Regions from separate parts of the Fodinicurvata halophila genome, predicted to be linked through region 2. Evidence: riboswitches for the same ligand, from Rfam matches in the RefSeq annotation. Region 2 holds a riboswitch; each other region holds the start of a gene.
What was found. Region 2 has a riboswitch for thiamine pyrophosphate ahead of ACFOW6_RS03055 (ABC transporter substrate-binding protein). Riboswitches for the same ligand answer to the same signal wherever they lie in the genome.

Region 1: another riboswitch for thiamine pyrophosphate. It lies ahead of ACFOW6_RS07985 (ABC transporter ATP-binding protein); the one in region 2 lies ahead of ACFOW6_RS03055 (ABC transporter substrate-binding protein).
Region 3: another riboswitch for thiamine pyrophosphate. It lies ahead of thiO (glycine oxidase ThiO); the one in region 2 lies ahead of ACFOW6_RS03055 (ABC transporter substrate-binding protein).

What each region holds. Positions count from the first base shown of each region.
Region 1 covers NZ_JBHSCW010000003.1:668,998-679,541, reverse strand. The annotation lists gene lexA (transcriptional repressor LexA) at 1-155, opposite strand, end outside; gene ACFOW6_RS08020 (Na+/H+ antiporter subunit G) at 255-656, opposite strand; gene ACFOW6_RS08015 (K+/H+ antiporter subunit F) at 668-937, opposite strand; gene ACFOW6_RS08010 (Na+/H+ antiporter subunit E) at 934-1,425, opposite strand; gene ACFOW6_RS08005 (monovalent cation/H+ antiporter subunit D) at 1,422-3,044, opposite strand; gene ACFOW6_RS08000 (Na+/H+ antiporter subunit C) at 3,041-3,385, opposite strand; gene ACFOW6_RS07995 (monovalent cation/H+ antiporter subunit A) at 3,389-6,220, opposite strand; gene ACFOW6_RS07990 (ABC transporter permease) at 6,385-7,152, opposite strand; gene ACFOW6_RS07985 (ABC transporter ATP-binding protein) at 7,149-7,916, opposite strand; TPP riboswitch at 7,911-8,014, opposite strand; gene ACFOW6_RS07980 (acetoin utilization protein AcuC) at 8,096-9,235, shown strand; gene ACFOW6_RS07975 (DUF192 domain-containing protein) at 9,246-9,704, shown strand; gene ACFOW6_RS07970 (O-methyltransferase) at 9,734-10,399, opposite strand; gene ACFOW6_RS07965 (peptide chain release factor 3) at 10,442-10,544, opposite strand, start outside.
Region 2 covers NZ_JBHSCW010000001.1:653,321-663,864, reverse strand. The annotation lists gene ACFOW6_RS03090 (shikimate kinase) at 1-110, opposite strand, end outside; gene ACFOW6_RS03085 (hypothetical protein) at 303-443, shown strand; gene ACFOW6_RS03080 (hypothetical protein) at 433-2,298, shown strand; gene xerD (site-specific tyrosine recombinase XerD) at 2,305-3,267, shown strand; gene ACFOW6_RS03070 (HpcH/HpaI aldolase/citrate lyase family protein) at 3,379-4,359, shown strand; gene ACFOW6_RS03065 (esterase) at 4,508-5,479, shown strand; gene ACFOW6_RS03060 (TenA family protein) at 5,515-6,222, opposite strand; gene ACFOW6_RS03055 (ABC transporter substrate-binding protein) at 6,219-7,187, opposite strand; TPP riboswitch at 7,273-7,391, opposite strand; gene ACFOW6_RS03050 (F0F1 ATP synthase subunit delta) at 7,656-8,255, shown strand; gene atpA (F0F1 ATP synthase subunit alpha) at 8,255-9,784, shown strand; gene ACFOW6_RS03040 (F0F1 ATP synthase subunit gamma) at 9,821-10,544, shown strand, end outside.
Region 3 covers NZ_JBHSCW010000011.1:142,351-152,894, reverse strand. The annotation lists gene ACFOW6_RS16890 (sarcosine oxidase subunit beta family protein) at 1-193, opposite strand, end outside; gene ACFOW6_RS16885 (transporter substrate-binding domain-containing protein) at 515-1,327, shown strand; gene ACFOW6_RS16880 (amino acid ABC transporter permease) at 1,432-2,178, shown strand; gene ACFOW6_RS16875 (amino acid ABC transporter permease) at 2,175-3,086, shown strand; gene ACFOW6_RS16870 (amino acid ABC transporter ATP-binding protein) at 3,123-3,878, shown strand; gene ACFOW6_RS16865 (thiamine phosphate synthase) at 3,850-4,488, opposite strand; gene thiG (thiazole synthase) at 4,488-5,261, opposite strand; gene thiS (sulfur carrier protein ThiS) at 5,281-5,490, opposite strand; gene thiO (glycine oxidase ThiO) at 5,503-6,690, opposite strand; TPP riboswitch at 6,679-6,776, opposite strand; gene cysG (siroheme synthase CysG) at 6,945-8,378, shown strand; gene ACFOW6_RS16840 (DUF2849 domain-containing protein) at 8,398-8,679, shown strand; gene ACFOW6_RS16835 (nitrite/sulfite reductase) at 8,705-10,360, shown strand; gene ACFOW6_RS16830 (DUF934 domain-containing protein) at 10,347-10,544, shown strand, end outside.

The DNA.
Region 1 (10,544 bases), on a different contig from region 2:
TTGCGTTCCTCTAGGCCACTGATAAGGCGATGAATGCCGGATTTCGACTTGAGGCCCAGCGCCTCCTTCATCTCATCGAAAGAAGGAGAAACCCCATGCTCATTCAAATGGCGATGCAGGAAAAGCAAAAGTTCATGCTGCTTTTTGGTGAGCATCGCGGCCTCCGGTGCAAAAGATAGTAGAAAGGAACGAAACGTAAACTTCTAAAACGTTCTAGTATTGTTCCAGTGATTCGTCAAGCAACCGGAAGGAGGTCAGCGGATTTGCGTCTGGCTCTTCTCGTCGGCCTTGTCGAAAGTTGCCCAGCCGGCCTGGCTGTCTGCAGGTTTGGGAAGCTGGGACAGAGCCTGTTTTTGTCTGGCTCTACTTCTGTGCAGATGAGCTTTGGCGATAAGATAGGCTGTAACCGGGGCGACCAGAAAGAGAAAAATCGTGATAAGCAGTTCGTGAACGCTAAGAGTCTGTTTTACTGCGGAAAAATAGAGTATCGAGGCGATCAGCATGCCACCTATACCCAGTGTCGTGGCCTTTGTCGGAGCATGAAGGCGGGTCATGAGGTCCGGCAGCTTGCTGAGGCCGAAAGAGCCGACCAGCGCAAAGATGCCTCCGACAACGATCATCGCAGAAATCAGGATCTCAAGCAGGAGGTCAATCATTTCGCAACCTGTTACTCGATTATGTCGCCACGCATCAGGTACTTGCAGAAGGCGACGGTGGTAATGAAGCCGACCATCGCGAAGAGCAGGGCCGCTTCGAAGTTGGTCGTCGTTCCCTGCCAAATACCATAGAGGATGAACAGCGCGATGGTGTTGATGGTCATGGTGTCGAGCGCAAGAATCCTGTTTACGGAATCCGGTCCCGCGATCAGACGATGGAGATTCATCAGCATCGCAAGAGAGATGCTCGCAAAACCGAAGAGGATTGCATACTCGATCATTCGAAAATCTCCTTCAGTCGTCTCTCGTAACGTGACTTGATGCCGGACACAGTCTCTTCCTCACTGACAACGTCGAGGCCGTGCACCAGAAGGCTCTTGCCGTCCGTCGAGATGTCGCTGCTTACGGTGCCGGGAGTCATGGTGATCGTCCCAGCCAGTATGGCAATGGCCTCAGGTGTCCGGAGCTCCAGCGGGACAGTGAAAAACCGTGGTCTCAGGTCCCGGTTGCGACGGAAAAGGATCAGGTAGGCAACCTGGATGTTCGCGACCACAATGTCATAAATGGCCACCACCATGTACTCTGCGACCTTGAGAGGTCTGCGGATGACAGGCCTGTTTTCCCAGAAGGGGCTGGTCACGATAGGAAGAATGATGCCGAGGATCAGCCCGAGCACGAAAGTGGCCGGCGTGAACGCATTCATCAGCATCATCCAGACGAGGGTCAGGACAACCGTCATGAGGGGGTGAGGGAAGAGCTTGCTGATCATTGCACGTCCTCCTTGGAACCCTCTTCCATCATGGTGGTCTCACCGGAAGCTGAAGTTCCGGTAAGGGCTTCGGCCCCCAGGACAGCCTCGATATAGGCACCCCCGTCAAGGAGCTGTGAGGCCGTGACATCAAAATAGCGGCTGACGGGTCCAGAGAATGCTGTCAGCAGTGCGATCAGTGCAAGAAGATAGGTCGTTGCGGCTATCCCCAGGCCGTTTGAAGAGGCGTGTGCCAGCTTCGAGCCTGTTTCGGTGGTGGGAGGCGGTGAGTCCTTTGCGCCCTGGGCCGCACCGGCCGCCTGGCTCTTCCAGAAAAGCATGCTGCCGGCACGCGCAAAGCCCACGATGGTAAATAGGCTGGTGGTCAGTATGACCGCCCAGATCCAGGCGACATAAGGTGTGCCTGTTGCACCCTCGAGAATCAGCAGTTTGCCGACGAAGCCACTGAGCGGCGGCAAACCGGCCATGCCGATTGCGGCAAGGAAGAAGAGACCCGATAGCATCGCTTCATTGCGAAGCGGCAAGCCGAAGGCAAGCGTATCCCGCCCGTCGCTGCGACTGCTGATGACCAGTTCGGCGATCAGGAAAAGCGCACCGGTCACGAAGGTGCTGTGCACCATGTAATAGAGACCGGCAGATATCGATGGTTCGTTGAACAGTGCGAATGCCACCATCAGCGTGCCCATGGACCACACCACGGAAAAGCAGATGAGATCGCGCAGCGTACGCCCGGCCATGATTCCCAGCATTCCGACAACCAGGCTCACAAGAGCGGCGGGCATGATCCAGTCCTGGGCGATCCAGGCGCTGTCGCCAGCATTCCCACCGAAGATCAACGTATAGACCCTCAGGATGGAATAGCCGCCTACCTTGGTCATGATGGCAAACAGAGCGGCCACGGGTGCCGCTGCGGCGGCATAAGTACCGGGCAGCCAGAAGTGGAGGGGAACCAGGGCAGCCTTGATCGCGAACACGATCAACAGGAGGACGGCGCCGACTTGGAGGAGGGCCAGATCGCCGCTTTCAACCTCTCCGACCTTGAGCGCCAGATCGGCCATGTTGAGCGTTCCGGTGATCCCGTAGATCAGCCCTACAGCCACCAGGAAGAGCGATGACCCCGTCAGGTTGACGACGATGTACTGCATGCCGGCCTTGAGGCGGGATGCACCGGCGCCGTGGAGCATGAGCCCGTAGGAGGCGATCAGCAGAACCTCGAAGAAAACGAAGAGGTTGAAGAGATCCCCCGTAAGAAAGGCGCCGTTGATCCCCATGAGCTGGAACTGAAAAAGGGCATGGAAATGCCATCCGCGCCTGTCCCAGCCGTCGAGGCTATAGAGCAGCACGGCAAAAGCGAGCAGCATGGTGATCAGCACCATGACCGCCGAGAGCCGGTCGAGTACGAGCACGATACCGAACGGCGCCGGCCAGTTGCCCAGTTCGTAACTATAGGGACCATGCCCGGCGGCATAGACCAGCAGGCCAATGGATACGGCCGTCACCGCGAGAACTGAAAGCAGGGACAGGAAGCGTTGCAGCACCAGGTCCTGCCGGGCCAGGAGGACGATCAGAGCCGCCGTCAGGGCAGGCAGTACAACGGGAAGGATGGTCCAGTGCGTCATGAGGGGTCCTGCTGATCCGCCGTTGCGTTGTTCACACCGTCCTCACCCGTTTCCAGGTAGCCGCGCAGGGCCAGTACCACGGCCAACGCCGTCATGCCGAAGGCGATGACGATGGCGGTCAGGACCAGGGCCTGTGGAAGGGGGTCTGTATAGCCGACCGCGTCCTTCGAAATGATGGGTGGCAACCCGACGTTAAGGCGCCCCATGGAGAAAAGCACCAGGTTCACTGCGTGAGACAGCAGGGTCAGGCCAAGAATTACCGGAAACGTGCGCCCGCGCAGGAGCAGATAGATGCCGCAGGCGACGATCAATCCAATGCCGGAGGAAACAAGCAGTTCCATGTATCAGGCCTCCCCGCTTTTCGCTGCCTTTTCCTGGGCTTCATAGGCCGCATCGACTCGCTCTCCTATGCGCGAGAGATTGGCCAGGGCGAGCATGACCGCTCCCACCACCGTCAGGAAGACACCAATATCGAATAAGAGAGCAGTGGCCAGTTCGAATTCACCGATCACGGGCAGATGGACATAGGTGTAATCGCTGGTCAGGAAGGGGCGACCGGCAAACCAGGCTCCGACACCGGTAAGTCCGGCGGCCAGGACGCCTGCGCCGATGAGCCCGTGGTAGTCAATTCTCAACCGATGATGGGCCCACGAGAAACCACTGGCCATGTACTGCATCAGCAGGGCAATGGACACCACCAGGCCGGCAATGAAGCCGCCGCCGGGTTCGTTGTGGCCTCGCAGGAAGATATAGACGCCAACCATGAGGGCCAGAGGCAGCAGCACGCGTGTCGCGATCACCAGTATGAAGGGATGCGCATCCATGGCCCGTATGCCTTCGGGAACCCAGTTCGCGAGCCGGGTCTGAGCCGGTCCCCGCAGCGCGCTGTCTAGCAGGGCATAAATTCCCAGGGCCGCAATTCCCAGAACGATGATCTCGCCGAAGGTGTCAAAGCCGCGGAAGTCGACCAGGATGACGTTCACGACATTGGTGCCACCCCCGCCAGGCTTGGATTGCGCCAGGTGGTAGTCAGAGATCGTCTCGAAGCCGCGGGTCAAGACGGCATAGACCAGGCCGGTAACGCCGATGCCGGCAAAGCCGGCGAGTGTCAGGTCGCGGACTTTGCGAAATCCGGAGCTTTCCCTTGGAGTTTCCTTGGGCAGGAAATTCAGGGCAAGCAGCATCAGTACAACGGTGACCACCTCGACGGAGATCTGGGTCAGGGCAAGGTCGGGAGCCGAGAAATAGAAGAAGGTGAGGGCCACCACCAGTCCCACCACACCGATGAGGATCAGGGCAAAGAGCCTCTGGTGATGAAAAACCATCATTGCGCCGAGGACGGCGGCAAGAAGAACCCAAGCCACCAGTCCAGGCCAGTTGAACGGCACAAGTTCACGTTCGCCGGGCGCAGGGGGGGCAGCATTGAAGAAAGCCAGGAAACCGGCGGCGATGATCGCTGCGAGCATGATGGAGAGATAACGCTGCAGCGAGCCGTTGTGGGCCACATTGGTTAGCTTTCGCGCAAGCCGGGCAAGGGTGTCGATGGTCGTTTCGTAGATAACCTTGGCCTCGGGACGCGGGAATGCCTCTCGCACAGATTTCACCGGGTAGTAGAGTGCGAGCAGGATCAGGCCTCCGCCCAGTGCGATCATGCTCATGAAAAGCGCCGGCGTGAAGCCGTGCCAGATCGCGAGATGGTAATCCGGTGTGTTGCCGCCTGTGACCGCATCCGTGGTGACATGTACAAGCGGGCCGGCGATGAGGGCGGGCATCAGCCCGATCAGAACCACCAGGGAAACCAGGACAAAGACTGGAAGCCACATTCCGATAGGGGGGTCGTGGGGCTTGTGCGGATAGTCGTCTCGTACGGGTCCCAGGAAGACATGGAACACGAAACGCGCTGCATAGGCGACAGAGAGAACCGCTCCCAGTGTGGCGAAGACCGGGACGATCCAGCCCTGTCCCAGGTAGCTGGTGTGAACGGCTTCCTCCAGCATCATTTCCTTGGAGATGAAGCCGTTCAACAAGGGGATACCTGCCATGGAGGCGGCAGCCACCATGGCCAGGGTTGCGGTGATCGGCATCAGGGTCAGCAATCCACCGAGACGGCGTATATCCCGGGTGTGTGCTTCATGATCGACGATACCGGCGCTCATGAAGAGAGCCGCCTTGAATGTGGCATGGTTGATGATGTGAAAGACGCCGGCCATGGCCGCCAACGGCGTACCGAAGCCGAACAGCATCGTGATCAGGCCCAGGTGACTGACGGTCGAAAAGGCCAGCAGGGCTTTCAGATCATCCTTGAAGACCGCAATCCAGGCGGCAATGATCATCGTGGCCAGGCCGAAGCTGGCCACGATATAGAACCACTCCGGCGTACCGGAAAGGGCGGGCCACACGCGGGCTAAAAGGAAGACCCCCGCCTTCACCATGGTGGCGGAGTGCAGGTAAGCGCTGACCGGGGTCGGGGCCGACATGGCGTGGGGCAGCCAGAAGTGCAACGGAAACTGCGCAGACTTCGCAAAGGCCCCGGTGAGGATCAGCAGCAGGGCTGGCAGGTAGAGATCCGAGCTGCGGATCTGGTCACCCGCTTGCAGGATGTCCGAAAGGTTGTACGAGCCGGCAATCTGTCCCAGAAGGATCATGCCACCGATCAGGGCCAGGCCGCCGCCGCCCGTAACCGCGAGGGCCATGCGCGCGCCCTGACGGGCTTCCGGCATCTGTCGCCAGTAGCCGATCAGCAGGAACGAACTGAGACTGGTCAATTCCCAGAAAATCAGGAGCAGCAGGATGTTGTCCGACAGGACGATGCCCACCATCGCGCCCTGAAAGAGCATCAGGTAAACGTAGAAGCGCCCCATTGGATCCTGGGGACTGAGATAGAACCGTGCATAGAGGATAATCAGCAGCCCGATTCCGAGAATCAGCAGGGCAAAGAGGAAGCCCAGTCCATCGAGAAAGAAATTGACGTTGAGGCCAAGCTGGGGGAGCCACTCGAATCGTGCCTGCAGGACCTCTCCCCCGAAGACAGCCGGAGCTTGCACCAGCAACAGGATAAGGGCCACAAGCGTAAAGGAGCCCGTTCCGTAGGCACAGGCATTCCGCCCTCCACGAATCAGGAAAGCCGGAAACAAGGCGCCGATGAACGGCAGTAGAACAATTAAGGCGAGACTCATGCTTCCCCTGCAAAGCATCCAGCATCTTGTGGTGACGGCGGAGCCGTCGGCAATTGCCGCGCCAGATTAGTGACACGAACGGCGGAATCAAGAAAACCCGTACAGCAATGCGCGTTTTTCTGCTGAAGCTGTCGGCCAGGAAGCGGTCGCACCACACGTAAAGTTCATGGCTGGATGGCTTCGGCCGACCAGGGCAAGGCCCACCGGCAAACGCGATCGATCAGGAAATAGAGGCCAAGTGCCAGTGCGGCCAGGACCGCCAGTGCCGCGAACATGACATCAACCTGCATGCGGGCATTGGCATTCAGCATCTGGTGTCCCAGGCCGGCACTGGCCCCGACCCATTCGCCGATGATGGCCCCGATCGGGGCCACAGCCGCCGCCACACGAAGTCCCGAGGCGAGGGCGGGGAGCGCCGCAGGAATACGGATGTGTCGAAAGGTTGCCCAGTTGGATGCGCCGCAAGTTCGGGCAAGATCCAGCCATCCCGGTTCGGTGCGGCGCAGACCATCGTAGAAGGCCGTCGTCACGGGAAAGAAGATGATCAGGCTGGCCATCGCAATCTTGCTGGCCATGCCGTAGCCCAGCCAGAGCACGAGAATCGGGGCCAATGCGAATACCGGAATGGCCTGGCTGACCACGAGCAGCGGCAGAAGCCATAGCCGCAGTGGTCTGAATGCCGCAATCAGCAGGGCCGAACAGAGACCGATGATGGTGCCTAGCAGGAAGCCCAGCAGGATTTCGCTGAGCGTTATCCCCGCATTCCAGGCCAGACTCTGCCATCGCTCGACCAGCACCAAGCCAACCTGTTGCGGAGACGGCAGGATATATGCGGGTGCTCCTGTCAGCCAGACAGCAGCCTGCCAGATGACGATCAGTCCCAGCAGTATGACCAGAGGCCTGAGTTTCTGTCTGAGATGAATGGGGATCATTCCACGCTCTGGCCTTCTCGTTGTCTATCCATCGCCTGAGCGTGAGCTCTACGCAGGCTGTCGATCAGCAGCTTGTGCAGTTCCGGCATTTCCTCGGCTCCCGTGTCCCTCGGCGGATTTCCCGTTGGGGCGATGCGCTGAGTGATTTCCACAGGCTGGCCGGCCAGGACCAGAAGCTGATGTCCGAGACGCAAGGCCTCGAGAGGGTCGTGGGTTACCAGCAAGACAGTGCGGTCGTGAAAAACCTCGGCGGCCAAGTCCTGCAATTCCAGTCGGGTAATGGAATCGACGGCGGAGAATGGCTCGTCCATCAGGATTATGTCGCGCTCCTGATAAAGCGTGCGGGCCAGGGCCGCGCGCTGGCGCATTCCACCTGAGAGAGCGGCGGGCCGCTTGTCCTCGTGGCCGGCCAGGCCGACCCGTCGGATGAGCCCTTCGGCTCGTCCCGGATCGGGTGCCCGCCCCTGGAGCCGGTCACTCAGAGAGACATTTTCCCGCAGTCTCAGCCAGGGCAACAGAAGATCCTGCTGGGCCATATAGGAGAAATTGCCCCGCAAGGGCAGTGCGCCTTCACAGGTCACGGTTCCACTGTCCCGAGCCTCGAGTCCAGCGATGAGTCGCAGCAGACTGCTCTTGCCCACCCCGGACGGCCCCAACAGACAGGTTGTCTGGCCGCCGGGGATCTCGAGACTGAACTCATGGAACAGAAAGGCCCTCTTGAACGAAAGGCTGATCCTGTCGAGGGATATGGCGGGTGAAGACATGTGTGGACACACTTCCTACGCCGGCATGAACCGGTTCAGGTTCTGGGGTCGCGCCCGCAGGCGCCTCTCAGCCAGGACTGGCTCCCCCGGTGAATTTCGGTGCAAACTATGCCCGCTTCGGCCCAACTTTGCCAAGCGGTTCGTTTGCTTTGCACGTCAACCGAGTTAAATAGGCGCACATGGAGGGACAACAGGCATCACCACGCTTCATCGGCAGTGAGATCTACCGGCATTCCAGTTACGGGCGCTTGCATCCCCTGGCAATTCCGCGCGTGTCGACCTGCATGGATCTTTGCCGGGCTCTGGGCTGGCTTCCGGAGGAGGTCTACATCGACAGTCCGCGAGCCACTCCGGATCAACTGGCTCGTTTCCACAGCCCCGATTACATTGCCGCTGTTCAACGGGCCGAAGAGACACAGCATTGCAGCGAGGAGGTCAAGAAGCGCTTTGCCCTGGGGGTGAACGGCAATCCTGTCTTCCCAGAAATCTTCAGGCGGCCGGCGACTGCCTGCGGTGCTTCGATCGCGGCGGCCGACTGGCTTCTCGAAGGTATTCCCGTTTACAGCCCGGCGGGTGGAACGCATCATGGACGACCGGCCCGCGCCAGTGGCTTTTGCTATTTCAACGATCCGGTTCTGGCCATCCTCTCTCTGCTGGACAGGGGGATCGGCTCCGTTTTCTACCTGGATATCGATGCGCATCACGGAGATGGTGTCCAGGATGCCTTTCATGCCGATCCGCGTGTCTTTACTCTTTCCATACATGAAGCCAATCGCTGGCCCATGGACAGAAAAGCGGGGACCAGGCCTGGCCCTGGCGGCCTTCAGGACAGGGCGGGCGGCCACGCACGGAACATTCCGGTGCCCGAAGGATTCAATGACAGTGAATTCGCTTTCCTCTTGGAGGCGGCGGTTCTGCCGTTGATCGATCGTGTGGGGCCGGAAGTCATCGTGCTTCAGTGCGGCGCGGATGCCTTGGAAGATGATCCACTGAGCCGTCTTTCTTTGTCCAATCAGTCGCTCTGGAGCACGGTTGCCGCGCTGACTTTCCAGACGCGGCGTCTCCTGGTTCTGGGAGGAGGCGGCTACAATCCCTGGTCCGTAGCTCGTGCCTGGGTCGGGGTCTGGGCGACACTGAACGGTTTGGAAATTCCAGAGAGCCTTCCGTCGGCAGCCCGTGATATCCTGTCAGGCTTGCAGTGGCGACACAGCCGTGGGCGGAATCCACCTGAGGTCTGGTTCACCACACTTGCGGATCGCCCTCGCTATGGTTCGGTTCGCGAGGAAGTCAGAAATGCCGCGCGTCAGGTTCTCTCCTGAGGAAAGATGAATGTTTAAAAAAGCTTGTAAGGTTTTCTTTACACTCTCTGTCATTATCATCCTCGGGCTGCCGGTCGTGGCGCAGGAGGCAGAGCGCTCGCAACTGACCATCGAAACTGCGACCGGTGAGACCCATGAGTTCGAGGTGGAGCTCGCGGACACGAATGCGGAGCGTGCCCAGGGTCTGATGTTCAGACGTTCCCTGGAAGAGGGCACTGGGATGTTTTTCCTTTATCCCAGATCGCAGCGCATCTCCATGTGGATGAAAAACACTCTCATCCCGTTGGATATCATATTCATCGACGAGGGCGGTCAGATCGTTCGAATAGCCCAACGGACTATACCGGAATCGACTACGTCGATTCCCTCAGGAGGGCCGGCAAAGGCCGTTCTGGAGGTCAATGCAGGGGTGACTCAGCGTCTCGGGATTGACGAAGGCGATCAGGTTCACCACCCGGCTCTCCAGTGAAGTGAAATCAGGCTTGAGGTAATCCGAGATTATTTCTTCACCACGAGCGTCAGGCCGTCGGCAAAGGGCAACAGGGAGAGCTCGATTCGCCTATCGCCAGCCAGCTGGTTGTTGAAAAGCTTCAGGGCTTGTGTCGCCTTGCTCTGGTCGCTGCTTTCTGCTGCTACGCGTCCACTCCAGAGGACATTGTCGGCCATCAGCAGGCCACCGGGGCGCAGAAGTTCCAACGCCTTCTCGTAATAGCTCGTGTAGTTTTCCTTGTCGGCGTCCAGGAAGCAGAAGTCGTACGTTTCCTGTTCGCCGTTCGCGATCAGTTGATCGAGGGTCTCCAAGGCAGGTGCCAGCCGCAGGTCCATCTTGTGGCGGAGCCCCGACCTTTCCCAATAGCGTTGCGCAATGCCCGTATATTCCGCGCTGACGTCACAGCAGACGAGATGTCCGTTTTCGGGCAGGACTTCCGCGAAACACAGGGCGCTATAGCCGGTGAAAGTGCCGACCTCCAGGCCTTTTCGCGCTCCCATGAGGCGAAGCAGGAGGGCCATGAACTGGCCTTGTTCGGGCAGAATCTGCATTTGAGCTTCGGGCAGCCCTGCCGTTTCCTCGCGCAGCTCGCGCCGCAGATCGGTTTCCCGCAGGGAAACCTGGCGTATGTAGTTGAACAGCTCAGGAGTTACGGAGACGTGCTCGGTCGACATGACTTCTCTCTATTCTGTGTGCGCTCTTCCGTGGGCCTGCCTTCAGACAGCACCATCCCGTGTGGCGAGGAACCTCACGGCAGGGTAGGTGTCCTGTGCGTCCTGCAGATGCCAGGCATTCCGGGCCATGAAGACCAGCTCGCCT
Region 2 (10,544 bases):
CGCCGGCCGACGCAGGACTTTCCGGCCCCCATGAGGCCGACCAGCACGATCTTGTCCCGCTTGCTCCGTTTCAGGAGATCAGGCAGCTGTGATGCCGGGCTGCCGGTCATGACGGAAACCCTCCTTCACTTCGCGCGACAGCGTTGCACCTGCGCAGCTTCGCCGATATCTTTCCAACGGATGTCCCGCAAGGGATATGCCGTAGTTTGGTCATAGTCAAAACCTAGCATCCGTGCCTGGAGAAATCAGGCTGGTCGTGAAGTTCAATCTCCCACCCTCCATCAATACATCGGGAAGTCCTTATGGGTCGAGTCGGCGTCGTACTTATTCTTCTCTTTCTTCTTCTCGTCGTCGGAGGTGGGGTCGCGCTCATGGCCGTTGACATACCGCCGCCCACCGAGCGGATCGAGAAGGAAGTTCCGGAGGATCGTTTTGCCCGCTGAGGCTAACCCCGACGCAGCCGGCCTGTCACGCCTGCTGCATGGTGCCCGCTGTCTCGTGGCTGCCGCCGGTGTGGCAATAGTGGCAGCGTGCTTTGCCCCTGCCGTCCTGGCCCAGGACGGTCCACGCGACCTCTTCCCCCAGGGCAATTCGGGGCAGTCGGAGCGCTCAACACCGCGCGAGGGCACCCGGCAGGACAGCTGGTCCCTGCCCGACAGCGACCAGGGGACCCGCAGTCCGGACAGCTGGCAGGCGCCGAGCGGGACGGAGAGGCGGGACAGAGTCATCCCCGACGACGGAGACGGAACGGCCGACGGCAGGACGCGCCTGCGCGGCGGCATCCTGGTCGACGAACTGGAGGACAGTTTCCCGGAGACATTGGGTCCGCTGGCTGCCGGGGACGGCGGGCTGGGACTGGATCTCTGGCGTGGCAGCCAGCGCGGGGAGATCATCAGACTGCTGAACAGTCAGCCGCGACCCAGCAGCCCGGTGGCTCGTGGGCTGCTGCGGCGCCTGCTGTTGTCCTCGGCCCAGCCGCCCGCCGCGGACGGCCGTCGCGATGGCCAGCCGGACCTGCTGATCGAGCGGGCCCGCCTGCTTCTGGCGCTGGGGGAATACGAGAACCTGGTGAACCTGCTGGTGCAGATTCCGGGACTCGAGCGCTCTTCCGAGCTGGCCCGCCTGCAGGTGGAAGCCGCCCTGTTGGCGCAGGAGCCGGATGCTGTTTGTCCCATGGTGCGGCGTGCGCTTTCCCTGCATCGCAGTCGGGAATTCTGGCCCAAGGCCCAGATCTATTGCCAGATCCGCAACGGCGAGGACTCGGCCGCAAGCATCGGCATCGGCCTGCAGCGCGAGGTCGGGAACAGCGATACGACCTTCCTGAACCTGGCCGACGCGGCACTGGGGGTTGGCGAGGTGCCGCGGATCTCCGGCCCTTCGGCCCTGGACCTGGCGCTGCTGCGACAAATGCAGGCCGGCTCGGCGCTGGTGAGCGACGGCCTGTCTGCCGACTTCATGGCGGCGGCCGTTACGCTGCCGGGCCTGGAAGCGGAACGACGCGTGGACCTGGCTGAAGAGGCGGCGCGTCGGGGTGTCCTGCCGCTGCGCCTTCTGGGCGAAGCCTATGGCGCGCTCTCGTTCACGGACAGCGATCTGCGCAACGCCACGGGCCGGGCCGCGGAACTGGATGGGGGTGAAGCACGGGCCCTGCTCTACCAGGCCATGCGCCGGGCCAATGCGCCCGAGGCGCGCGGCGAGGCCCTGCGCGCCCTGCTGGAGTCGGCGGCCGAGGCCGGACTGGAGCCCCAGGTCACGCAGATCGTGCAGCCCGTGCTGGAGCGTATCGGCCCCGAACCGGCGCTGTCCTGGCTGGCACCAACTGCTGTTCGCGCCGCCTTGCTGGCCGGACGCTTCGAGATGGCGAACGCCTGGGTGCAACTGCTGCAGCGCAACGGCAATACGGCGGAAGCCCGGGGCGAGCTGGCCAGCCTCTGGCCCCTGTTCCGTTTGGCCGGTATGGAGGAGCCGGAGGTGGGAATGACGGCAACCGACTGGGCCGAGCGGCGTGTGTCCCGCGGCGCCGGGCGAGAAGAGACACGGTCCCTGCAGCGCCTGTACGAAAGTCTGCAGGCCTCGGTGAGCGGTGCCGCTGGCCTGGACACCGCGAGCGCGCAGCTGCGCCGCGCCGTACGCGAGGATCGCCGCGGCGAGGGCATCCTGCTGAGCCTGCGGACGCTGGACCAGGGGCAGGGCTCCGCGCGGGGGCGTGGTGACGCACTGACTGCCCTGTCGCAACTGGGCTTTTCCCGCGAGGCGCGGCTGCTGGCCATGCATGCGCTGGTGGGGCGGGGGCTCTAGCAGGCCATGGCCCGGAGGCCCGGACGCAAGGCCGCAGCCGTGTCCCTGGCGCCCTCGCACGAGGCTTTCCTTGAGATGCTGGTGGCCGAACGCGGGGCCAGCCTGAACACCCTGGACGCCTATCGCCGGGATCTTTGCGATCTGGATGCCTTCCTGAACGGCCGCGGCGTCAGGCTGCCCGAGGCCGCGGCAGAGGACCTGCGTGCCTACCTCTCGCAGCTCGCGGAGGCCGGCATGGCACCCCGGACCACGGCGCGCCGCCTGTCCAGCCTGCGGCAGTACTACCATTTCCTCTTCACGGAAGGTCACCGCGGCGACGATCCCGCCTTGAAACTCGAATCGCCGCGCCAGGGACGAAGCTTGCCCAAGGTCCTGGAGGAGCAGGAGGTCGAGCGCCTGCTGGCCGCGGCCCAGGAGGGCAAGACGCCCGAGGGACTGCGTCTCAACCTGCTGCTGGAGCTGCTCTATGCCACGGGCCTGCGCATCAGTGAGTTGATCAGCCTGCCCTATGCCGCCGTGGCCCGCGATCCCCAGGTGCTGATCGTGCGCGGCAAGGGCGGGCGCGAGCGCATGGTGCCGCTCAACGAGTCGGCGGGCGAGGCGCTGTCGGCCTACAAGGCGGTGCGAGGCCATTTCCTGCGCCGCCCGGGACAGGATCGCTGGCTGTTCCCTTCACGCTCGGCCAACGGACACCTGACGCGCCATCGTGTGGGGCAGCTCTTGAAGGAGCTGGCGGTCAAGGCCGGCATCAGCCCGTCGAAGGTCTCGCCGCACGTGCTGCGCCATGCCTTCGCCAGCCACCTGCTGGCCCATGGTGCCGACCTCCGCTCGGTCCAGCAGATGCTGGGGCATGCCGACATTTCCACGACACAGATCTACACGCACGTACTTGACGAGCGGCTCAGGTCCCTGGTGCGCAGCCATCATCCGCTGGCGCGCGCGTTCAAGGGCGAAGGGCAGGATGGTTGAAATTGGTAATACCACTTGCTAAACGCGACAGTCATATCATGAACTGCCATAACCGTCCTGCTGTCCCGACAGTCACGGCACAACCGGATCAAAGAAGAGGAAGGACCCGAGATGAGCTTTACACCGATCGAGCAGGCGCCCGCCCGCCTGAACCGCAGCGAGCTGGCGGTTCCGGGCAGCAACTACCGTTTCCTCGAGAAGGCGACCGAGGCCCCGGCCGACGTGATCTTCCTGGACCTCGAGGATGCCGTGGCCCCCGACGACAAGGAGCAGGCGCGCAAGAACATCATCTCGGCCCTGAACGACCTGGACTGGGGCAACAAGACCATTTCGGTGCGCATCAACGGGCTGGATACGCACTACATGTACCGTGACGTGGTGGACATCATCGAGCAGGCCGGCGAGCGTCTGGACCTGATGATGATCCCCAAGGTCGGCACGGCAGCGGACATCTATGCCGTGGACATGCTGGTGACCCAATGCGAGCAGGCGGTCGGTCGCAAGAAGCGCATCGGCTTCGAAATGATCATCGAGACCGCCCTGGGCATGGCCAACGTCGACGAGATCGCCGGCGCCAGCACGCGCAACGAATCGCTGCACTTCGGCGTGGCCGACTACGCCGCCTCGACGCGCGCCATGACCACCAACATCGGCGGGCCGAACCCGAACTACGGTGTCCTGACCGATGACGAAGGAAGCGGCAACCGCGAGTTCCACTGGGGCGACATGTGGCACTATGCCATCGCGCGCATGGTCGTGGCCGCCCGCGCCCATGGACTGCGCCCCGTGGACGGGCCCTTCGGCGACATCGAGGACACGGAGGGCTACAAGGCCCAGGCGCTGCGTGCGGCCGTGCTGGGCTGTGAGGGCAAGTGGGCGATCCACCCCTCGCAGCTGAAGTTGGCCAACGAACTCTTTGCACCCAGCGAAAAGGACGTGGAGCGCGCCAACAAGATCCTGGCTGCCATGGAGCAGGCCCAGAAGGAAGGCCGCGGCGCGGTCACCCTCGACGGCCGCCTGATCGACATCGCCTCCATCAAGCAGGCCGAGAACCTGGTCAACAAGGCCAAGCAGATCTCCGACGCCGGCTGACGTCCGGACGTCGAAGCAAGACGGTCATAGACCCCGCGGCAGTTCATCATGCCGCGGGGTCTTTGCTTTCCGGGCCTGCCTTCCACCAGGATCACGGGCATGATCGCGGGGACCTGACAGGCGAGACCCAACAGGCGGGAAGGACGACATGAGTGAGCCACTGAGACTTCGCGATTTCGGCTCGTTCCATGTCGGAGGTCGCAGGCTCGAACTGTCCGGCCAGGATGTCCGCATGGTGGATACCGGCAATCCCGAAGCGCCGATGCCGTGGGATCGCAATGGCCGCTATCTGGCGGATCAGATGTACGTGCAGTATCTGCTGCCGGAAACGCGCCGCTCGGAGGTTCCGGTTGTCTTCCTGCATGGCGGCGGCCTTTCGGGAACCACCTTCGAAACCACTCCTGACGGCCGCCCCGGCTGGGTCAACCTTTTCGCGCATGCAGGCCACGACGTCTACAATACGGATGCTCCCGAACGCGGTCGGGCCGGATTCCTGCCGTATGAGGGGTTTCGCGACGGGGAGCCGGAATGCTTCAGCTTCGACACGCCGCTCGGGACCATGAGGATTGCGGCAGACGCGGAGGCGCGCGCGGACGATCCCGAACTGAGGCTTCTGCCGAACTGCCAGTTTCCCATTGAACAGTGGCCGGCCTTCGCCAGCCGCTTCAGCCCTTTCTGGCTGCCCATGGGGCAAGGGGTGATGGAGGCATTGGAGGCGCTGCAGGCGCGCATCGGCTCATTCGTCCTGCTCGCCCATTCTGCGGGCTGCAAGTACAGCCACGCCTATGCGGAACGCCACCCGCATCATGTGGAGATGCTGATTTCCGTCGAGCCCCTGGCGATGGGGCAGGCGGCGGAGCGGACCCGCCGGATCCCCCAGCTGGTGGTCTGGGGCGACAATATCGCGCTGGACCCGCTTGGCCGCTGGCCGAAGATCCGGGCTGAGGCCGAGCACTACACCGAGGCCGTGAGTGCGAACGGCGGGCAGGTCGAGGTGCTCGACCTGCCCCAGCTCGGCCATACCGGGAACACGCACCTTCCCATGCTGGACAGGAACTCGGGTCAGGTTGCCCGGCTGATCCTGGACTGGATGGAGCGGCAGGAAGGCCGGGCCTCCTGACCGGGTTTGCGGCCAGTGAACGCTGCGGGCGGTCTCTACCGCCTCGCCTCCGGATCATAGGCATGATCGAAGAAGCGTTCCTCCAGCTGCATCATGTGGCGGAAGGTGCGGCACATCTGCTGCTGGACCTCCGGTGTGGCGGCGGCGCCGACGCGCGAAGTCTCGTCGCGCAGCCAGGTGACGAACTCCTCGAACTCCGGTAGGGCGTGCAGGTCGATCCATTCCGCCATCCAGAACGCCTGCGGCCGGCGATCGCCGCAGGCTAGGCCCCAGGTCAGGTAGCTCCATTCCGCCGCCAGCAGGGTCGCCAGGACCTGGGGATAGGAGCCGCTGCGCCCCGAGTCCTGCAGAACCGAGAGCAGTTCCGCCGTCACGGGAGCCAGCTCGGGGTCCCGCCATTGCGTTTCGGGCACGCCAAGAGCCTGGAAGGAACGCAGGAAATAGTCGTTCTCCTCGCTGGTCACGGCGGCCAGGAAACCGGCGAAGGGCCGCTTCTGCGGCATGGCCGGGGCATAGGCCACGGCGTACCCCAGCAGGCTGACGAAGCTGTCGACGAAGGCATAGTCCTGGACCAGGTAGCGGGCGCAGACCTGCGGGTCCAGGGTGCCCTCGGCCAGTTCCTCGGTGAAGCGATGGGCCGTGGCCTTCGTCCAGAAGGGTTCGGCCGACTCGCGCAGCCAGTCGTGGAAGGCTGCATCCGGGTTTTCGTTGAGGAAGGCCTGGAAGCTTTCGGGAACAGTCATGGCCGCTCTCCTTGTTCGCGGGACAGGTCGGTAACGTAGTCGCTCAGCGGCGGGGGATCGGCGATGATGCCGGCCTCTTCCAGGAAGGCGGCGAAGCGGCGGTAGCGATCCCAGTCCACGGCTGCCGGGCGCAGGGCGAAGCGGGGCAGGGTATCGCTCCAGGCGCGTCGGTTCAGTTCGTCGTCCAGGTCGTCCTTGTAATCGGCGAAGAGCTCCCAGCTTTCCTGGGGATGATTGACCAGGTACTGGACGCCGCGCTCAAGGGCCTCGACAAAGGCCGGAAGGCGCGGATCCTCGAGCTTGTCGCTGTTGGCCAGGACGATCAGTTCGTCATAGGCGGGCACGCCTTCCTCCTCGACATAGAAGGCCCGGCCCTCGGCGCCTTCCAGCTGCAACTGGTTCAGCTCGAAGTTCCGGTAGGCGCCGATCACGGCGGCCACCTGGCCGCTCAGCAGCGCCGGGCTGAGGGAGAAGTTCACGTTGACCAGTTCCACATCCTCGAGACCGAGGCCGTGGCGGGCCAGCATGGCGCCGAGTACCGCCTCCTCGACTCCGCCGACCGAGTAACCGACCTTGCGGCCCTTCAGGTCGGCGATCTCCTTCACGGGGCCATCCTCCAGGGCCAGCAGGGTGTTCAGTGGCGTGGCGACCAGGGTGGCGATTCGGGTAAGCGGCAGCCCCGCGGCGGCCTGGATGTGCAGCGTCGGCTGGTACGATACGGCCAGGTCGGCCCGGCCTGCCGCCACCAGCTTGGGGGGATCGTTGGGATCCGCCGGTTCGGTGAAGCGGACCTCGATTCCGGCGTCGTCGAAGAACCCCTTTTCCTGCGCCACGATCAGCGGGGCATGATCGGGATTGATGAACCAGTCGAGCAGGACCTCGAGTGGTTCGTCCTCCTGCGCGTGGGCAAGGGGCGCGTTGAGAAAAAGGAAGAGGCCGGCGAAAAAAGCGAACAGTCGGGACACGTCATCTACTCCCTCAATGGTCCGGCGTCGACGGGTGCGGTCGAGGGAGAGAGGCAGGCCCGGAGCTGCTCTTGCATGGCCTGTGCGGACTGTCCCTTCCGTTCCCTAACGCCGGCATGATCCGGATCAGGTTCTAAGGGTTTCCGCGTCTCTTCGGCGGACTCTCAGCCCTCATGAAACATGAGGACACCCCCAGGAAGTCCGGTCAGTCTGTTCGCGGAGCGCCACGGCGTCAAGCCGCCAGGCCGGCTGCAGGGCCTTCTCCGAGCGATCCCGGACGGGGGAACTGAAAAGCCGCCGTGGCGACTTGCACTGCCCGGGCCCCTGTGATACCAACCGCTCGCACGAACGGGGGCTAGCCCGTTTCAGGCAATTCACTTTTGGTCTCACCGCAGCCGCGCTGTCCGGGTCGGAGAGTGCACTGCGACGGGGTTATTGCGAAAGCAGGCAGAACGGCATGCTCCAGGCATGCCGGCGACTGTTCTCTTTCCGGGGAGCGACTGGGGTTTGGCAGGAAATACGACCTCCAAAGACGGTCTGGCAGAGCGCTACGCTCTGGCTTTGTTCGATCTGGCAGACGAGGCGAAGTCCCTCGACGCCGTGGCCGAGAATCTGCGCGGGCTCAAGCAGTTGATTGAGGAAAGCAGTGACCTGCAGGCCCTCATCCGCAGTCCGCTCTACGGGCGCGACCAGCAGTCGAAGGCAATGCAGGCGGTCCTCGAGAAGGCCGAGGCCGATGACCTGACACGTCGCTTCGTGCTGGTGATCACGCAGAACCGCCGCCTGTTCTCGCTTCCCGATATCATTGATGCCTATCTTGCCGAGCTGGCGCATCGCCGCGGCGAGATCAGTGCAGATGTCACCGCTGCCGTGTCCCTGACGAAAACGCAGGAAAAAGCGTTGCTCGACACCATCGCCAAGTCGGTGGGGGGCAAGGTGCAGCTCAATGTCAAAGTCGATCCGGACCTGCTTGGTGGTCTGATCGTCAAGGTTGGCAGCCGCATGGTCGACACGTCGATCAAGAGCAAGCTGCAGAGACTTCAGTTCGCGATGAAAGGGGTTGGGTGATGGACATCCGCGCCGCGGAAATATCGGCGATCCTCAAGGAGCAGATCGAGAACTTCGGCGCCGACGCCGATGTGGCCGAGGTCGGCCAGGTTCTCTCGGTCGGGGACGGCGTGGCCCGTGTCTACGGGCTGGACAACGTACAGGCCGGTGAAATGGTCGAGTTCCCCAATGGGATCCAGGGCATGGCCCTGAACCTGGAGAACGACAATGTCGGCATCGTGCTGTTCGGCGAGGACCGGAACATCAAGGAAGGCGACACCGTCAAGCGTACGGGCCGCATCGTCGACGTTCCGGTGGGCAAGGAACTGCTGGGCCGCGTGGTCGACGCGCTCGGCAACCCGCTCGACGGTAAGGGGCCGATCAAGACGGAGCAGCGCTCCCAGGCCGAGGTCAAGGCACCGGGCATCATTCCCCGCAAGTCGGTGGAGGAGCCGGTCCAGACCGGTCTCAAGTCCATCGACACCTTGATCCCGATCGGGCGCGGCCAGCGCGAGTTGATCATCGGGGATCGCCAGACCGGCAAGACCGCGATCGTCACCGATACCTTCATCAACCAGAAGCAGGTCAACCAGACCGACGACGAATCGCAGAAGCTCTACTGCATCTACGTGGCGATCGGTCAGAAGCGTTCGACGGTCGCCAAGCTCGTGAAGATTCTCGAGGATCACGGCGCCATGGAGTACTCCATCGTCGTGGCCGCCACAGCCTCGGATCCGGCGCCGCTGCAGTTCCTGGCGCCCTATACCGGCTGTGCCATGGGCGAGTACTTCCGCGACAACGGCATGCATGCCGTCATCAGCTACGACGACCTGTCCAAGCAGGCCGTCGCCTATCGTCAGATGTCGCTGCTGCTGCGCCGCCCGCCGGGCCGCGAGGCCTTCCCGGGTGACGTCTTCTATCTGCACTCCCGCCTGCTGGAACGTGCGGCAAAGATGAACGACGAGCACGGCGCCGGGTCCCTGACCGCGCTGCCGATCATCGAGACCCAGGCCGGCGACGTTGCCGCCTACATTCCGACGAACGTCATCTCCATTACCGACGGTCAGATCTTCCTGGAGACCAGTCTGTTCTACAAGGGCGTGCGCCCGGCGGTGAACGTCGGTCTCTCGGTGAGCCGTGTGGGTTCGGCCGCCCAGACCAAGGCGATGAAGAAGGTGGCCGGCACCATCAAGCTGGAGCTGGCTCAGTTCCGCGAGATGGAGGCCTTCGCCCAGTTTGCTTCGGACCTCGATGCCTCCACCCAGCGCCTGCTGGCGCGCGGGACACGGCTGACCGAACTGCTGAAGCAGCCACAGTACAAGCCGTTGGCCTTCGAGGAACAGACCTGTGTGATCTACGCCGGTGTGCGTGGTTTCCTGGACAAGATTTCGGTGGACAAGATCGGGGACTTCGAGGCCAAGTTCCTCGACGAGCTGCACGACAAGGGCAAGGAGATCCTGGATACGATCCGCAAAGAAAAGGATCTTTCCAGCGAGACGGACGAGAAGCTGAAGTCCTTCCTGGAGGACTTCGTCAAGACCTACGTCTGAGTCATCTCCGCAGTACGGAAAGTCGGTTGAAGCGATATGGCTAGCCTCAAGGAGCTCCGCTCCCGGATCAGCAGCGTCAAGTCGACGCAGAAAATCACCTCGGCCATGAAGATGGTCGCGGCCGCAAAGCTGCGTCGCGCCCAGGAGCAGGTCGAGGCCTCGCGTCCCTATGCGGAGCGGATGGCCCGCATGCTCGGCTCGCTCGCGGAGTCGGTGAAGGGCGGGAACGGCCCCAAGCTGCTGACCGGTACGGGCAAGGACGATGTCCATCTTCTGATCGTCGCCACAGCCGACCGCGGTCTCTGCGGCGCCTTCAACAGCTCGATCGTACGGGACGCCCGCAAGCACATCGAGCAGCTGAAGTCCGAGGGCAAGACAGTCAAGATCATCTGCATCGGCCGCAAGGGCAAGGACCTGCTGCGTCGTCAGTATGCCGACGATATCCTGGAGACCGTCGAGAACGTCACCAAGCCGCGGCCCAGCTTCGACAAGGCCCATGCCATCGCCCAGGACGTGCTGCAGCGCTTCGATGACGGCGAGTTCGACGTCTGCACGCTGTTCTTCGCACGCTTCAAGTCGGCGATCAGCCAGATCGTGACACGCCAGCAGCTAGTGCCGTTCGACGAGGGCCACAGCGCCGCGTTGGAACAGGCCGAGGAAGAGGCCGAGGCCGAGAAGCAGAGCGGTTTCGTCTATGACTACGAGCCGGAGGAAGAGGAGATCCTGAAGGACCTGCTGCCGCGCAACCTGGCGGTGCAGA
Region 3 (10,544 bases), on a different contig from region 2:
TCTCGATCACCGCGACATTGCGAATGCCGTATTCCTTCGCAAGATAATAGGCCGTGGCCAGGCCGTGACCGCCACCGCCGACGATAACGACATCATAGCTTTCCTTTGGTTGCTCGACGGCGCGCCAGGTACGCGTCCAGCCGCGATGCCCCTTGAGGGCCTGGCGTGCGAGGGTGAAGGCGGAAAAATGCATGACTGCTGTCCGATCTCTGTAAACCGCCCCTAGATAAACGCAAGCGAGCATGTCGTGCGATACCCATCGGTTTCTTCGTTTGTTTATATCGATTTTCACGATGGATAAGGGATGGGGGTTCTGCCGACCCGTTGCGCGTAATCTGGATGCAATCTCCACATTACAAGGACTTGCGAGGCGTTGTCTTTGCCGGAATGATTGGTTAGACAGGGTAAGAGGTTGTACTGGACGTGTTGCACTCACGCCCAAAATCACCCAATGCTTTCACCTTTCTGATAATGGCCCAATCGGGCCAGATCACAGAGAACAGGGAATTTAACGATGCTCAAGAAACTACTGACAACCACGGTCATGGGCGTTGCCGCTCTCGGCGTCAGCGCTTCCGTCGCGTTTGCTGACGTTCTGGAGGACGTCAAGGAACGCGGTACTCTGATTGCCGGTGTCAAGGCTGACTATCCTCCATTCGGCTATCGCAGCGATGACGGCGATATCGCTGGCCTGGAAATCGACCTGGCCGAGAACTTGGCCGAGCGCCTGGATGTCGACCTGGAACTGGTTCCGGTCGTGGCGTCCAACCGCATGGAGTTCCTGAACCAGGGCAAGGTCGACGTGCTGATCGCGACCATGACCAATACCGAGGAACGCGAGAAGGTCGTGGATTACGTGGAGCCGGGACACTATGCTTCGGGCACCAACATCCTGGCGCCCAAGAAGGCCGAGTTCACCGAGTGGGATGACCTGAACGGCAAGCCGGTCTGCGGCGTCCAGGGCGCCTTCTACAACCGTCGCACCCAGCAGGAATACGGCGCGGAACTGATCGCGTTCAAGGGGACGGCGGAAGCCTATACCGCACTTCAGCAGGGCCGTTGCCTGGCATTCGTCTATGACGACGCAGCACTTCTCGGGCAACTCGAGAAGGACGAATGGTCCGAATTCGAGATGCCGCTGGAAACCATCGACGAGTCCCCCTGGGGTCTTGCTGTGGCAGACGGCGAGGACAATTTCCGTGAGATGCTGGAAGACGTCGTGATCGACTGGCATGCCTCCGGAAAGATCCTCGAACTCGAGGACGAATACGGCATCAAGAACACGCCGTACGCCAAGCGGATGCACGAGAAATACGAGGGTAACTGATATCCTGGTAGCCTGATACGGCGGGTGAGTCTTTACAGAAGGCTCATCCGCCGTTTTCTTTGCAGCTTGTTCGACAAGCCGGTGTGTGTGGAGCGACGACAGGCGTGGAAATCATATACAACTGGTTCCAGCAGCTGAACGAGGCGACCGGCATCAACCTTCCGGTCTTCTACAATACCTTTGACCGAGAACGCTTCTTCTCAGGCCTGCTCGTCACGATCGAGCTGTCCATTGTCAGCCTGATCGCGTCCGTGGTGATCGGGGTTGTCGGAGCCTGGCTGCAGGGGTCCAAGCTGGTCTGGACGCGTCGCATCGTCCAAGTCTATATCCAGTTCTTCCGCAATACTCCGCCCCTGGTGCAGATGTATTTCTTCTTCTTCGGGCTCAGCGCGCTGTTGCCGACCGTGGAGAACGAGTACGGCTTCCAGGAGCCGATCCTGGGCGCGTTTGCCTGGGCCTGCATCTCGCTGAGCTTCTTCGCCGGCGCCTTCAATGTCGAGATCTTCCGTTCGGGTATCGAAGCGGTCCCGGAAACCACGCGCGAAGCTGCAGAATCTTTGGGATATAGCAGGCTTGGGGCCTACATTCATGTGATCCTGCCGCTGGCCTTCAGGGTCTGCCTGCCGGCGCTGAACAACAACCTCGTCAATCTGGTGAAGACCACGACCTTGGCCTATGCCATTGCGGTCCCGGAACTGTTGTATGTTTCCGGCCAGATCTGGTCCGACTATGCCAACGTGCCGGAAATGATGACGCTGCTTCTGCTGATCTACGTGGGGCTCGTGGGCATCGTGGTCATGGGAATGAACCGCTGGGAGCGGGCAATGCGTCTGCCGGGGTACGGAACATGACAAGGAAGGCAAGCTCAAGACAGCGCCTGAACGCCTCCCTGCGCTCGGGAACGGATCTGCCCGTTCTGCATTCGCCAGATGAGAGGACTGCGGCCTTCCGGACGACCGGGCGGGATGTTCTTGCCCTGCCGCGTTTGAACCTCAAGCCTTGGCACGGCCTGTTGTTGATGGGGCTGCTGCTTTTCTCGGCCGGCGTAGCCGAGGCCCAGAACGGAGGCGGTCGCGAGGGCGTCTTCTCGATCCTGGTCAAGTGGACCCCGCTGCTGCTCCAGGGCTTTGTCTTCAACCTGATCATATCGGTCCTGTCTATGGCGCTGGGGACTGCGGTCGGGGCTTTTCTTGGCCTCATGCAGATCTCGCTGTTGCCGCCAGTGCGGGCCGGAAGCTGGTTCGTGACTCAATTCTTCCGCAATGCGCCTTGGCTGGTACTGCTGTTCTACGCCATGTTCATGCTGCCGTTCCAGTTCGAGATCGGCGGCATGACCATCCCCTTCCCGGATTGGGTGAAAGCGGTTATCGGCCTCAGCCTGCCGGTCATGGCCAATGTCTCGGAACTGGTCCGCGGTGCTGTCCAGTCGATCCCCTCGGGGCAGTGGGAAGCGGCCGAATCCCTGGCCTTCACACGCCGCCAGCAGATCTGGCAGATCATCATGCCACAGTGCATCAAGCGGATGCTGCCGCCTTGGATGAATCTCTATGCCATCCTGACCATGGCCACCGTCCTGGCCTCGGTGGTGGGCGTGAACGAGGTCATGACCCTGGCTGACCAGGTGAAGGCCGCTGAGGGCGGGCGCACCGACCTGTTGGCGCCGCTCTACGGGTATCTCCTTCTGTTGTTCTTTATCTATTCCTATCCGATCGCGCGGCTGACCATGCGTCTAGAGCTCAAATACGCGGTGAAGATCTGATCAGAACGGCCGGAAACGGCGAAAAGGGACTCTTGCATGAGCACAGCAAACTGGACCGACGACCAACCGATTGTCTCGCTGAAGGACGTGCACAAATCCTTCGGTGACTTCGAGGTCCTCAAGGGCATTTCCTTCGACGTCAAGAAGGGCGAAGTGATCTGTATCATAGGGGCTTCCGGATCCGGAAAATCCACGCTGATCCGCTGCATCAACGCACTGACCGAGATCAACAGCGGATCCATCAAGGTCGAGGGGATCGAGGTCAACGATCCCAACCTGAACAAGCTGGAACTGCGCAAGCGCGTGGGCATGGTCTTCCAGCAGTATAACCTTTTCCCCCATCGTACGGCGCTGCAGAACATCATGATGGCGCCTGTCCAGGTTCTGCGGCAGCCGAAGCAGGAAGTTGAAGAGCGGGCCCATGCACTGATGAGAAAGGTTCGTCTCGACGGTAAGGAGCACGCCTATCCGGGCGAGCTTTCCGGGGGGCAGCAACAGCGCGTCGCCATCGCCCGCTCGCTGGCCATGAACCCGGAGGTCATGCTGTTCGACGAGGTGACGGCCGCCCTGGATCCGGAAACGGTGAAGGAGGTCCTGGCCACCATCAAGGAATTGGCCCAGGAGGGCATGACCTGCATGCTGGTGACCCACGAGATGGGATTCGCCAAGGAAGTGGCCGATCACATGTACTTCACGGACAATGGCGTGATCGTGGAAGACGGCCCGCCCGCCGAATTCTTCGCCAATCCGAAGGACGAGCGCACTAAGCAGTTCCTGGGGCAGATCCTCTGATCGCCTGTAGCAGCTGCCGCACCGTCTCTTCCGGTGCTTCAGCGCGCATGACTTCTCCCATCACGGCGAGCCCTGTGGCTCCGGCGCTCAGGCAGTCGCGCGCATTCGCGGCTGTCACGCCGCCCAGCGCGAGGACAGGCGGTGCGATGCCGTCTGTCATTCTGCGCAGGCCGTCCAGTTCCAGGGCCGGCCCGTAACCGGGTTTGCTCTCCGTCGCAAAGACCGGGCTCAGAGTGGCATAATCCGCGCCTTCCGCTGCCGCGGCCACGATATCCTTTCTGGAATGTGCCGACACCCCGATCACGGCGGCGTCCCCCAGAGCTGCTCGGGCGAGGGGGATGTCGCCCGGATGTTGCAGGTGGACACCGGCCGCGTCGACCTCCGCGGCCAGGCTCCAGTCGCCGTTTATGAGCACGCGGCCTAGATGCCTGCAGGCAAGTTCGCACAGCCGCTCCGCCAGAGCTCGGCGCTCCGTGTTGGCCAGGTCCTTATCACGCAGCATGAAGTTGCGGAGTCCTGCGCTGAAGGTCCGTTCGGCAATCTGCTCGAGGTCGTGCCGTGCCTGGTGCCGATCGCTGATGACCAGCAGTTCGGGCACTTTTCCGACCATTACGAGCCTACCAGCCCCATCTGCGGGCTTGAGGCCTCGGCATGCGTACGCTTGGGGATGCGCCCGGCCAGATGCGCCGCACGGCCGGCTTCGCATGCATGGCGTACAGCGCGGGCCATGGCGACGGGATTGCGTGCTTTCGCCACGGCTGTGTTCAGCAACACGGCATCACACCCCAGCTCGAAGGACTGCACCACGTCAGAGGCCGTCCCCAGTCCGGCATCGATCACCACCGGCACCTCCGCGCGCCGGCAAATCAGCTCGATGTTGGCCGGATTGGCCACGCCCATGCCGGAGCCGATCAGCGAGCCCATGGGCATGACGGCGGCGGCGCCCGCATCCTCCAGCCGCTTGCAGATCACGGGATCGTCATTGCAGTAGGGCAGGACGGTGAAGCCGTCCTTCACGAGCTCCTCCGTGGTCGAGAGCAGCTGTTCCACATCGGGATAGAGGGTTTCTCGGTCGCCGATGATCTCAAGCTTCACCCATTCGGTTTCCAGGGCTTCGCGGGCCAGCTGGGCCGTCAGGATGGCATCGCGCGCCGTTTCGCATCCGGCCGTGTTCGGCAGGAAGTGATAGCCGTCCAGCAGGTCCACCGGACTTTCCGCGTGACCTTCGAGATCCATGCGGCGAATGGAGAAGGTCACCATTTCGGTGCCGCTTTCCTCCACGCAATCCAGCATGATCTGCAGGTTGGGGTAGCTCGAGGTGCCGAGGAAGATGCGATTGCCGAATTCCCGTCCGGCAATCACGAGAGGCGTGTCGTTGGACATGAACTCGAGTCTCCTTCGCTCAACCGCCCGCCAGGGGACGGACGATTTCGATGCGGTCGCCCTCGGCCAGGGCTTCTTCGGACCAGCTGGCGCGTTTGACCAAGGCGCCGTTGCGCGCGATCGCGATTCGGCGGGCCGTCGGGTCGATCCCGCGTTGCTGCAGCAGATCCTGCAGCGTCCCGGGTTCGACGCGGGTCGTTTCGCCGTTGAGATTGATGTTCAGGGACATGGTCGAAGTATCCTATGCACTCTGCAGTAGCGGTTTCTTTCTGTTCGTGGAACGAGGCTTGAAGCGTGCCAGTGAAAACGGCCGGGCTGCCTCGGGCATCTCTCCCGTCAGGATCTGTTCGGCCAGGCAGTGTCCGGTGACCGGGGCCAGCAGGATGCCGTTGCGGTGGTGGCCTGTTGCCAGGTGGAGGCCCGGCACGGGGGTCGAGCCCAGCACGGGCGCGTCGTCGCGGCAGCCGGGACGAAAGCCGCTCCAGCTCTCGAGCAGGGGCAGGTCCTCGATGCCGGGCAGGGCTCTGCGGGCCCCTTCGATCAGGGCATAGAGGCCGCCGGCCGTTACGCTGTCGTCAAAGCCACGTTCCTCCACGGTCGCGCCGATGATCAGGCGTCCGTCACGGCGCGGCACGCAATACACCTGCTCGGTCCAGAGGACATGCTCCAGAAGCGGTGCCGCCGGGTCCATCTGCAAGGCCAGGGATTGTCCTTTCAAGGGCCGCACCGGCGGTTTGGCCGCATCCGGCAGGCCGGGCAGGCCACGGGTCCAGGCGCCGGCCGCCAGCACCAGGTGCTCGGCCTGCAAAACCTCGCCGTTCGCAAGATGGATGCGCTTGGCGGAGTCTTCCGGGCAGTCGAGTGCGGCGACCTCGGTGTGCTCACGCAGCTCTCCGCCGGCGTTCACGAAGGCCCGCTTCAGGCCTTCGGCCAGTTGCCGGTTGTCGACCTGGTGATCCTCCAGACTGTAAATGGCGGCGGCAGCGCTCTGTCGCAGGTGCGGTTCGCGTTCGCGCACCTCGCGTCCCTCCAGCCACTGCAAGGGCAGTCCCAGCGCGCTCTGGAAGTCGTGCCGAAAGCGCAGGCGATCGACTTCGTCGCGGTTGAGCGCCACTACCAGGGTGCCTTCGTCCCGATAATCCGGACGCAGTCCGCTCGCCGCTTCCAGGCGGTCCAGGAAAGTCGGCCAAAGTTCCTGGGCCCAACGGGTCAGCTGCAGCAGCTGTTCCTCGCCGGGCTCGCACTCGGCGGCCGCGGCCAACATGCCGGCAGCGGCATGCGTGGCCGCCTGGCCGCAGCGCTCGCGCTCGAGCAGGGTGACCTGCTGGCCGGCCTCCGCCAGCTGCCAGCCGATCGCCAAGCCGCAGACACCGCCACCGATGATCACGGTCTGCAGGCGTTCGCCGTTTCTGTGTTTCGTATCTGCCACGTTGCTCCCTTCGCTGGCATGATCCAGTGCAGGTTCCATGGGTGTGATCTCAGCCGCCTGTCTTGGCGGCACCCCAGATTTTCAGGCTGACTCTAAGATGAAGGCGAGGCCGTTGCCTTGCAAGGTTTTCGGCGAAATTTATTAACATTTATAAAATGTATAAATATTAATAAATCCACACAAAGTGTGAAATTATTTGACTCCCGAATCATATTGCGCAAATATAAGGGGGATCGAGAGATTTATACACTAACATGCGTGAAAATATCTGGCTCACGATGAAATACTTCCCTCTGTTTCATGATCTGACGGATGCTCCCTGCCTGGTGGTGGGTGGCTCCGAGGCGGCGGCCCGCAAGGTGCGTCTCCTGCAACGCACGGAGGCCGAAATCCACATCGTTGCACCGGAGATAAACGAAGAGCTGGGCGAACTGGTCTCCGCCGGCAGGGCGCATTGGTATCCGCGCCGCTTCCGGGCACGGGACCTGGATGACAAGAGCCTGGTCATCGCCGCCTCCGGTGACGAGCGGATCGATGGTCGGGTCTCCCGCCTGGCGAGGGCGCGCCGGCAGCCCGTCAATCTCGTGGATCGGCCGGCGCAATCCTCCTTCATCGTGCCAGGCATGATCGATCGGGATCCGGTCACGATCGCGATTGCCAGCGGGGGCAGTGCGCCGGTCCTGGTGCGACAGCTGCGCGAGAAGATCGAGGCTCTGCTGCCCGCGCGTCTTGGCGCACTGGCACGCTTCGCCGACCAGTTTCGTCCGGCCGTGAAGGCAGTGATTCCCGGCGAGGAGGGACGCCGCCGATTCTGGTCGCGCTTCTTCCGCAGCGGCGTGGCCGAATCGCTGCTGCAGGGCGATGAGCGCGGCGCGCGTGAACGGATGCTGGGCCTTGTCAATTCCGCGCCGGAAAGCCGCGGCAATCTCACGGGAAGTGTCGCACTGGTCGGCGCCGGTCCGGGCGACCCGGACCTGTTGACCTTCCGTGCCGTCCGCCTGATGCAGGAAGCCGACGTCGTGGTTTACGACCGGCTGATTCCCCAGGGGGTGCTGGATTGCGTGCGCCGGGATGCCGAGCGGATCTTCGTGGGCAAGGCGAAGGGCGCTCACAGCAAGAGCCAGGATGAGATCAACGAGATCCTGCTGCAGCAGGCCCGCGGCGGAAAGCAGGTCGTGCGCCTGAAGGGCGGCGATCCCTTCATTTTCGGCCGCGGAGGGGAGGAACAGGAGTACCTGCTGCGCCACGGTGTCGACGTACAGGTGGTGCCCGGCATCACTGCGGCAACCGGCTGCGCGGCTGCCGCCGGCATTCCCCTGACCCATCGGGAAACGGCGTCTGCCGTCACCTTCGTGGCCGGTTATGCCCGCAACGGCCTGCCGGAGCTCGATTGGCAGGCGCTGGCCGGCGAACGCCAGACACTGGTCGTCTATATGGGGCTGTCCCATGCCGAGGAGATTGCCCGCCGGCTGATGGACAAGGGGCTGCCGGCTGGCACCCCGATGGCCGTGGTGGAACGAGGCACGCTGCCGGATCAACGGGTGCTGGGCGGCCGTCTGGCGGATCTCGGCGACATCCTGCGTCGCGAGGCCGTGCAGGGTCCCGCACTGTTGATCATCGGACAGGTGGCCGCGGCTGCGGCGACAGACGAACCGGCCGTGGAGCCGCTCCTGGCCCAAGCCGTTTGAGAAAGAGGAAACAGGCAGAATGTATCTGAAAGCAGTAACCGCCAACCGGCTGCGCGATGGCCGCGTCGTCTATCTCTCGGAGACGGGGGGCTGGTCGCAGGCGCTCGAGGAAAGCCGGCTGGCACGCGACGAGGACGAGCTCAAGGGCCTGATGGACGAGGCCGAGCTCGGCGTGCTGCGCAATGAAGTGGTGGCTCCGTATGCCATCGACGTCGTGCAGCAGACGGATGGCTATGTGACCACCCGCTGCCGCGAGGAAATTCGCTCGACAGGACCAAGTCGCCGTACGGACGCGGCCTGACCAGGCTGGAGACCGGAGGAAGACCATGTATCGCTATGACGAATTCGATGAAGCGCTGGTGCGCGAACGCGTGGCCCAGTTCAGCGAGCAGGTGCAGCGTCGCCTGAATGGGGAGCTGAGCGAGGACGAGTTCAAGCCGCTCAGGCTGATGAACGGCCTCTACCTGCAGCTTCACGCCTACATGTTCCGAATTGCCATTCCCTACGGAACGCTCTCCTCGAACCAGCTGCGCCAGCTGGCTTATGTGGCGCGTACCTACGACAAGGGATACGGGCACATCACCACGCGCCAGAACATCCAGTTCAACTGGCCGCGGCTGGAGGATGCCCCGGCCATTCTCTCGGACCTGGCGGACGCGCAGCTGCATGCCATCCAGACCAGCGGCAACTGCATCCGCAACACCACGGCCGACCAGTACGCCGGCGTGGCGGCGGACGAGATCGCCGATCCGCGCCACTACTGCGAGATCATCCGTCAGTGGTCCACCCTGCATCCGGAGTTCTCGTTCCTGCCTCGCAAGTTCAAGATCGCGGTCACCGGCGCGGAAGAAGATCGCGCGGCCCTGCGCACGCACGACATCGGCCTGCGCATGCGCCGCGACGCGGACGGCAATCCGGGATTCGAGGTGATGGTCGGCGGCGGCCTCGGCCGCACGCCGGTGGTCGGTGTGACGATCCGCGATTTCCTGCCGGAACAGCACCTTCTGTCCTATCTGGAGGCGATCCTGCGGGTCTATAACCAGCTCGGACGGCGCGACAACATCCACAAGGCGCGTATCAAGATCCTGGTGCAGTCTGTCGGTCGCGACGAATTTGCCCGCATGGTCGAGGAGGAATGGGCTCAGCTGCGCGACGGCTACCTGACCCTGCCGCAGGAAGAGCTGGATGCCATCGCCCACTATTTCACACCACCACCTTATGAGGCGCTGGAAGACACGCCGCCGGAACTGCAGCTCTGGCAGAGCACCAGTCCCGGCTTTGGTGCCTGGATGAACGAGAATGTCGCCGCCCACAAGCAGCCCGGCTATGCCATCGTGAATGTCTCGCTGAAGCCCGAAGGTGGCGTGCCGGGCGATATCACGGCGGAACAGATGGAGGTGGTTGCCGATCTGGCCGAGCGCTATAGCTTCTCGGAGATTCGTGCGACGCACGAGCAGAATCTGGTCCTGCCCTACGTGCGCAAGCTGGACCTGATGGCGGTTTGGCAGGGCTTGCAGGAAGCTGGGCTGGCCACGGCGAACATCGGGTTGATCAGCGACATGATCTGCTGCCCCGGCCTGGATTACTGCAATCTGGCCAATGCCCGCTCGATTCCCGTGGCGCAGGAGATCAGCGAACGCTTCGCCGATCTTTCCCGCCAGCGCGACATCGGGCCGCTGAAGATCAAGATGTCCGGCTGCATCAATGCCTGCGGCCACCACCATGTGGGTCACATCGGGATCCTCGGCGTCGATAAGAAGGGCCAAGAGTACTACCAGATCACCCTGGGCGGAAGCGCCGAGAACGAGACGACACTGGGGAACATCATCGGTCCGGCCTTCAGTGCCGCGGAGGTCGGCGATGCCATGGAGACGATCGTCGAAACCTACCTGGATATCCGTCAGGAAGGCGAGAGTTTCCTGGAGACCTATCGCCGCGTCGGACAGCAGCCTTTCAAGGAGACTCTCTATGCCGCTCATTAAGAACGGAGAACAGATCGAGGATCTCTGGTTGCCGGTCGATGACGAACAGCCGTTGCCGGAGAATGCGCCGATCCTTGTTTCGCTGGAGCGCTGGCAGCAGGAGAAGGACGTGCTCCAGGCGCGCGGAACGGAGCTGGGGCTTCGCCTGCGCAGCGATCAGTCGCCCCAGCAGGTGGCCGAGGAC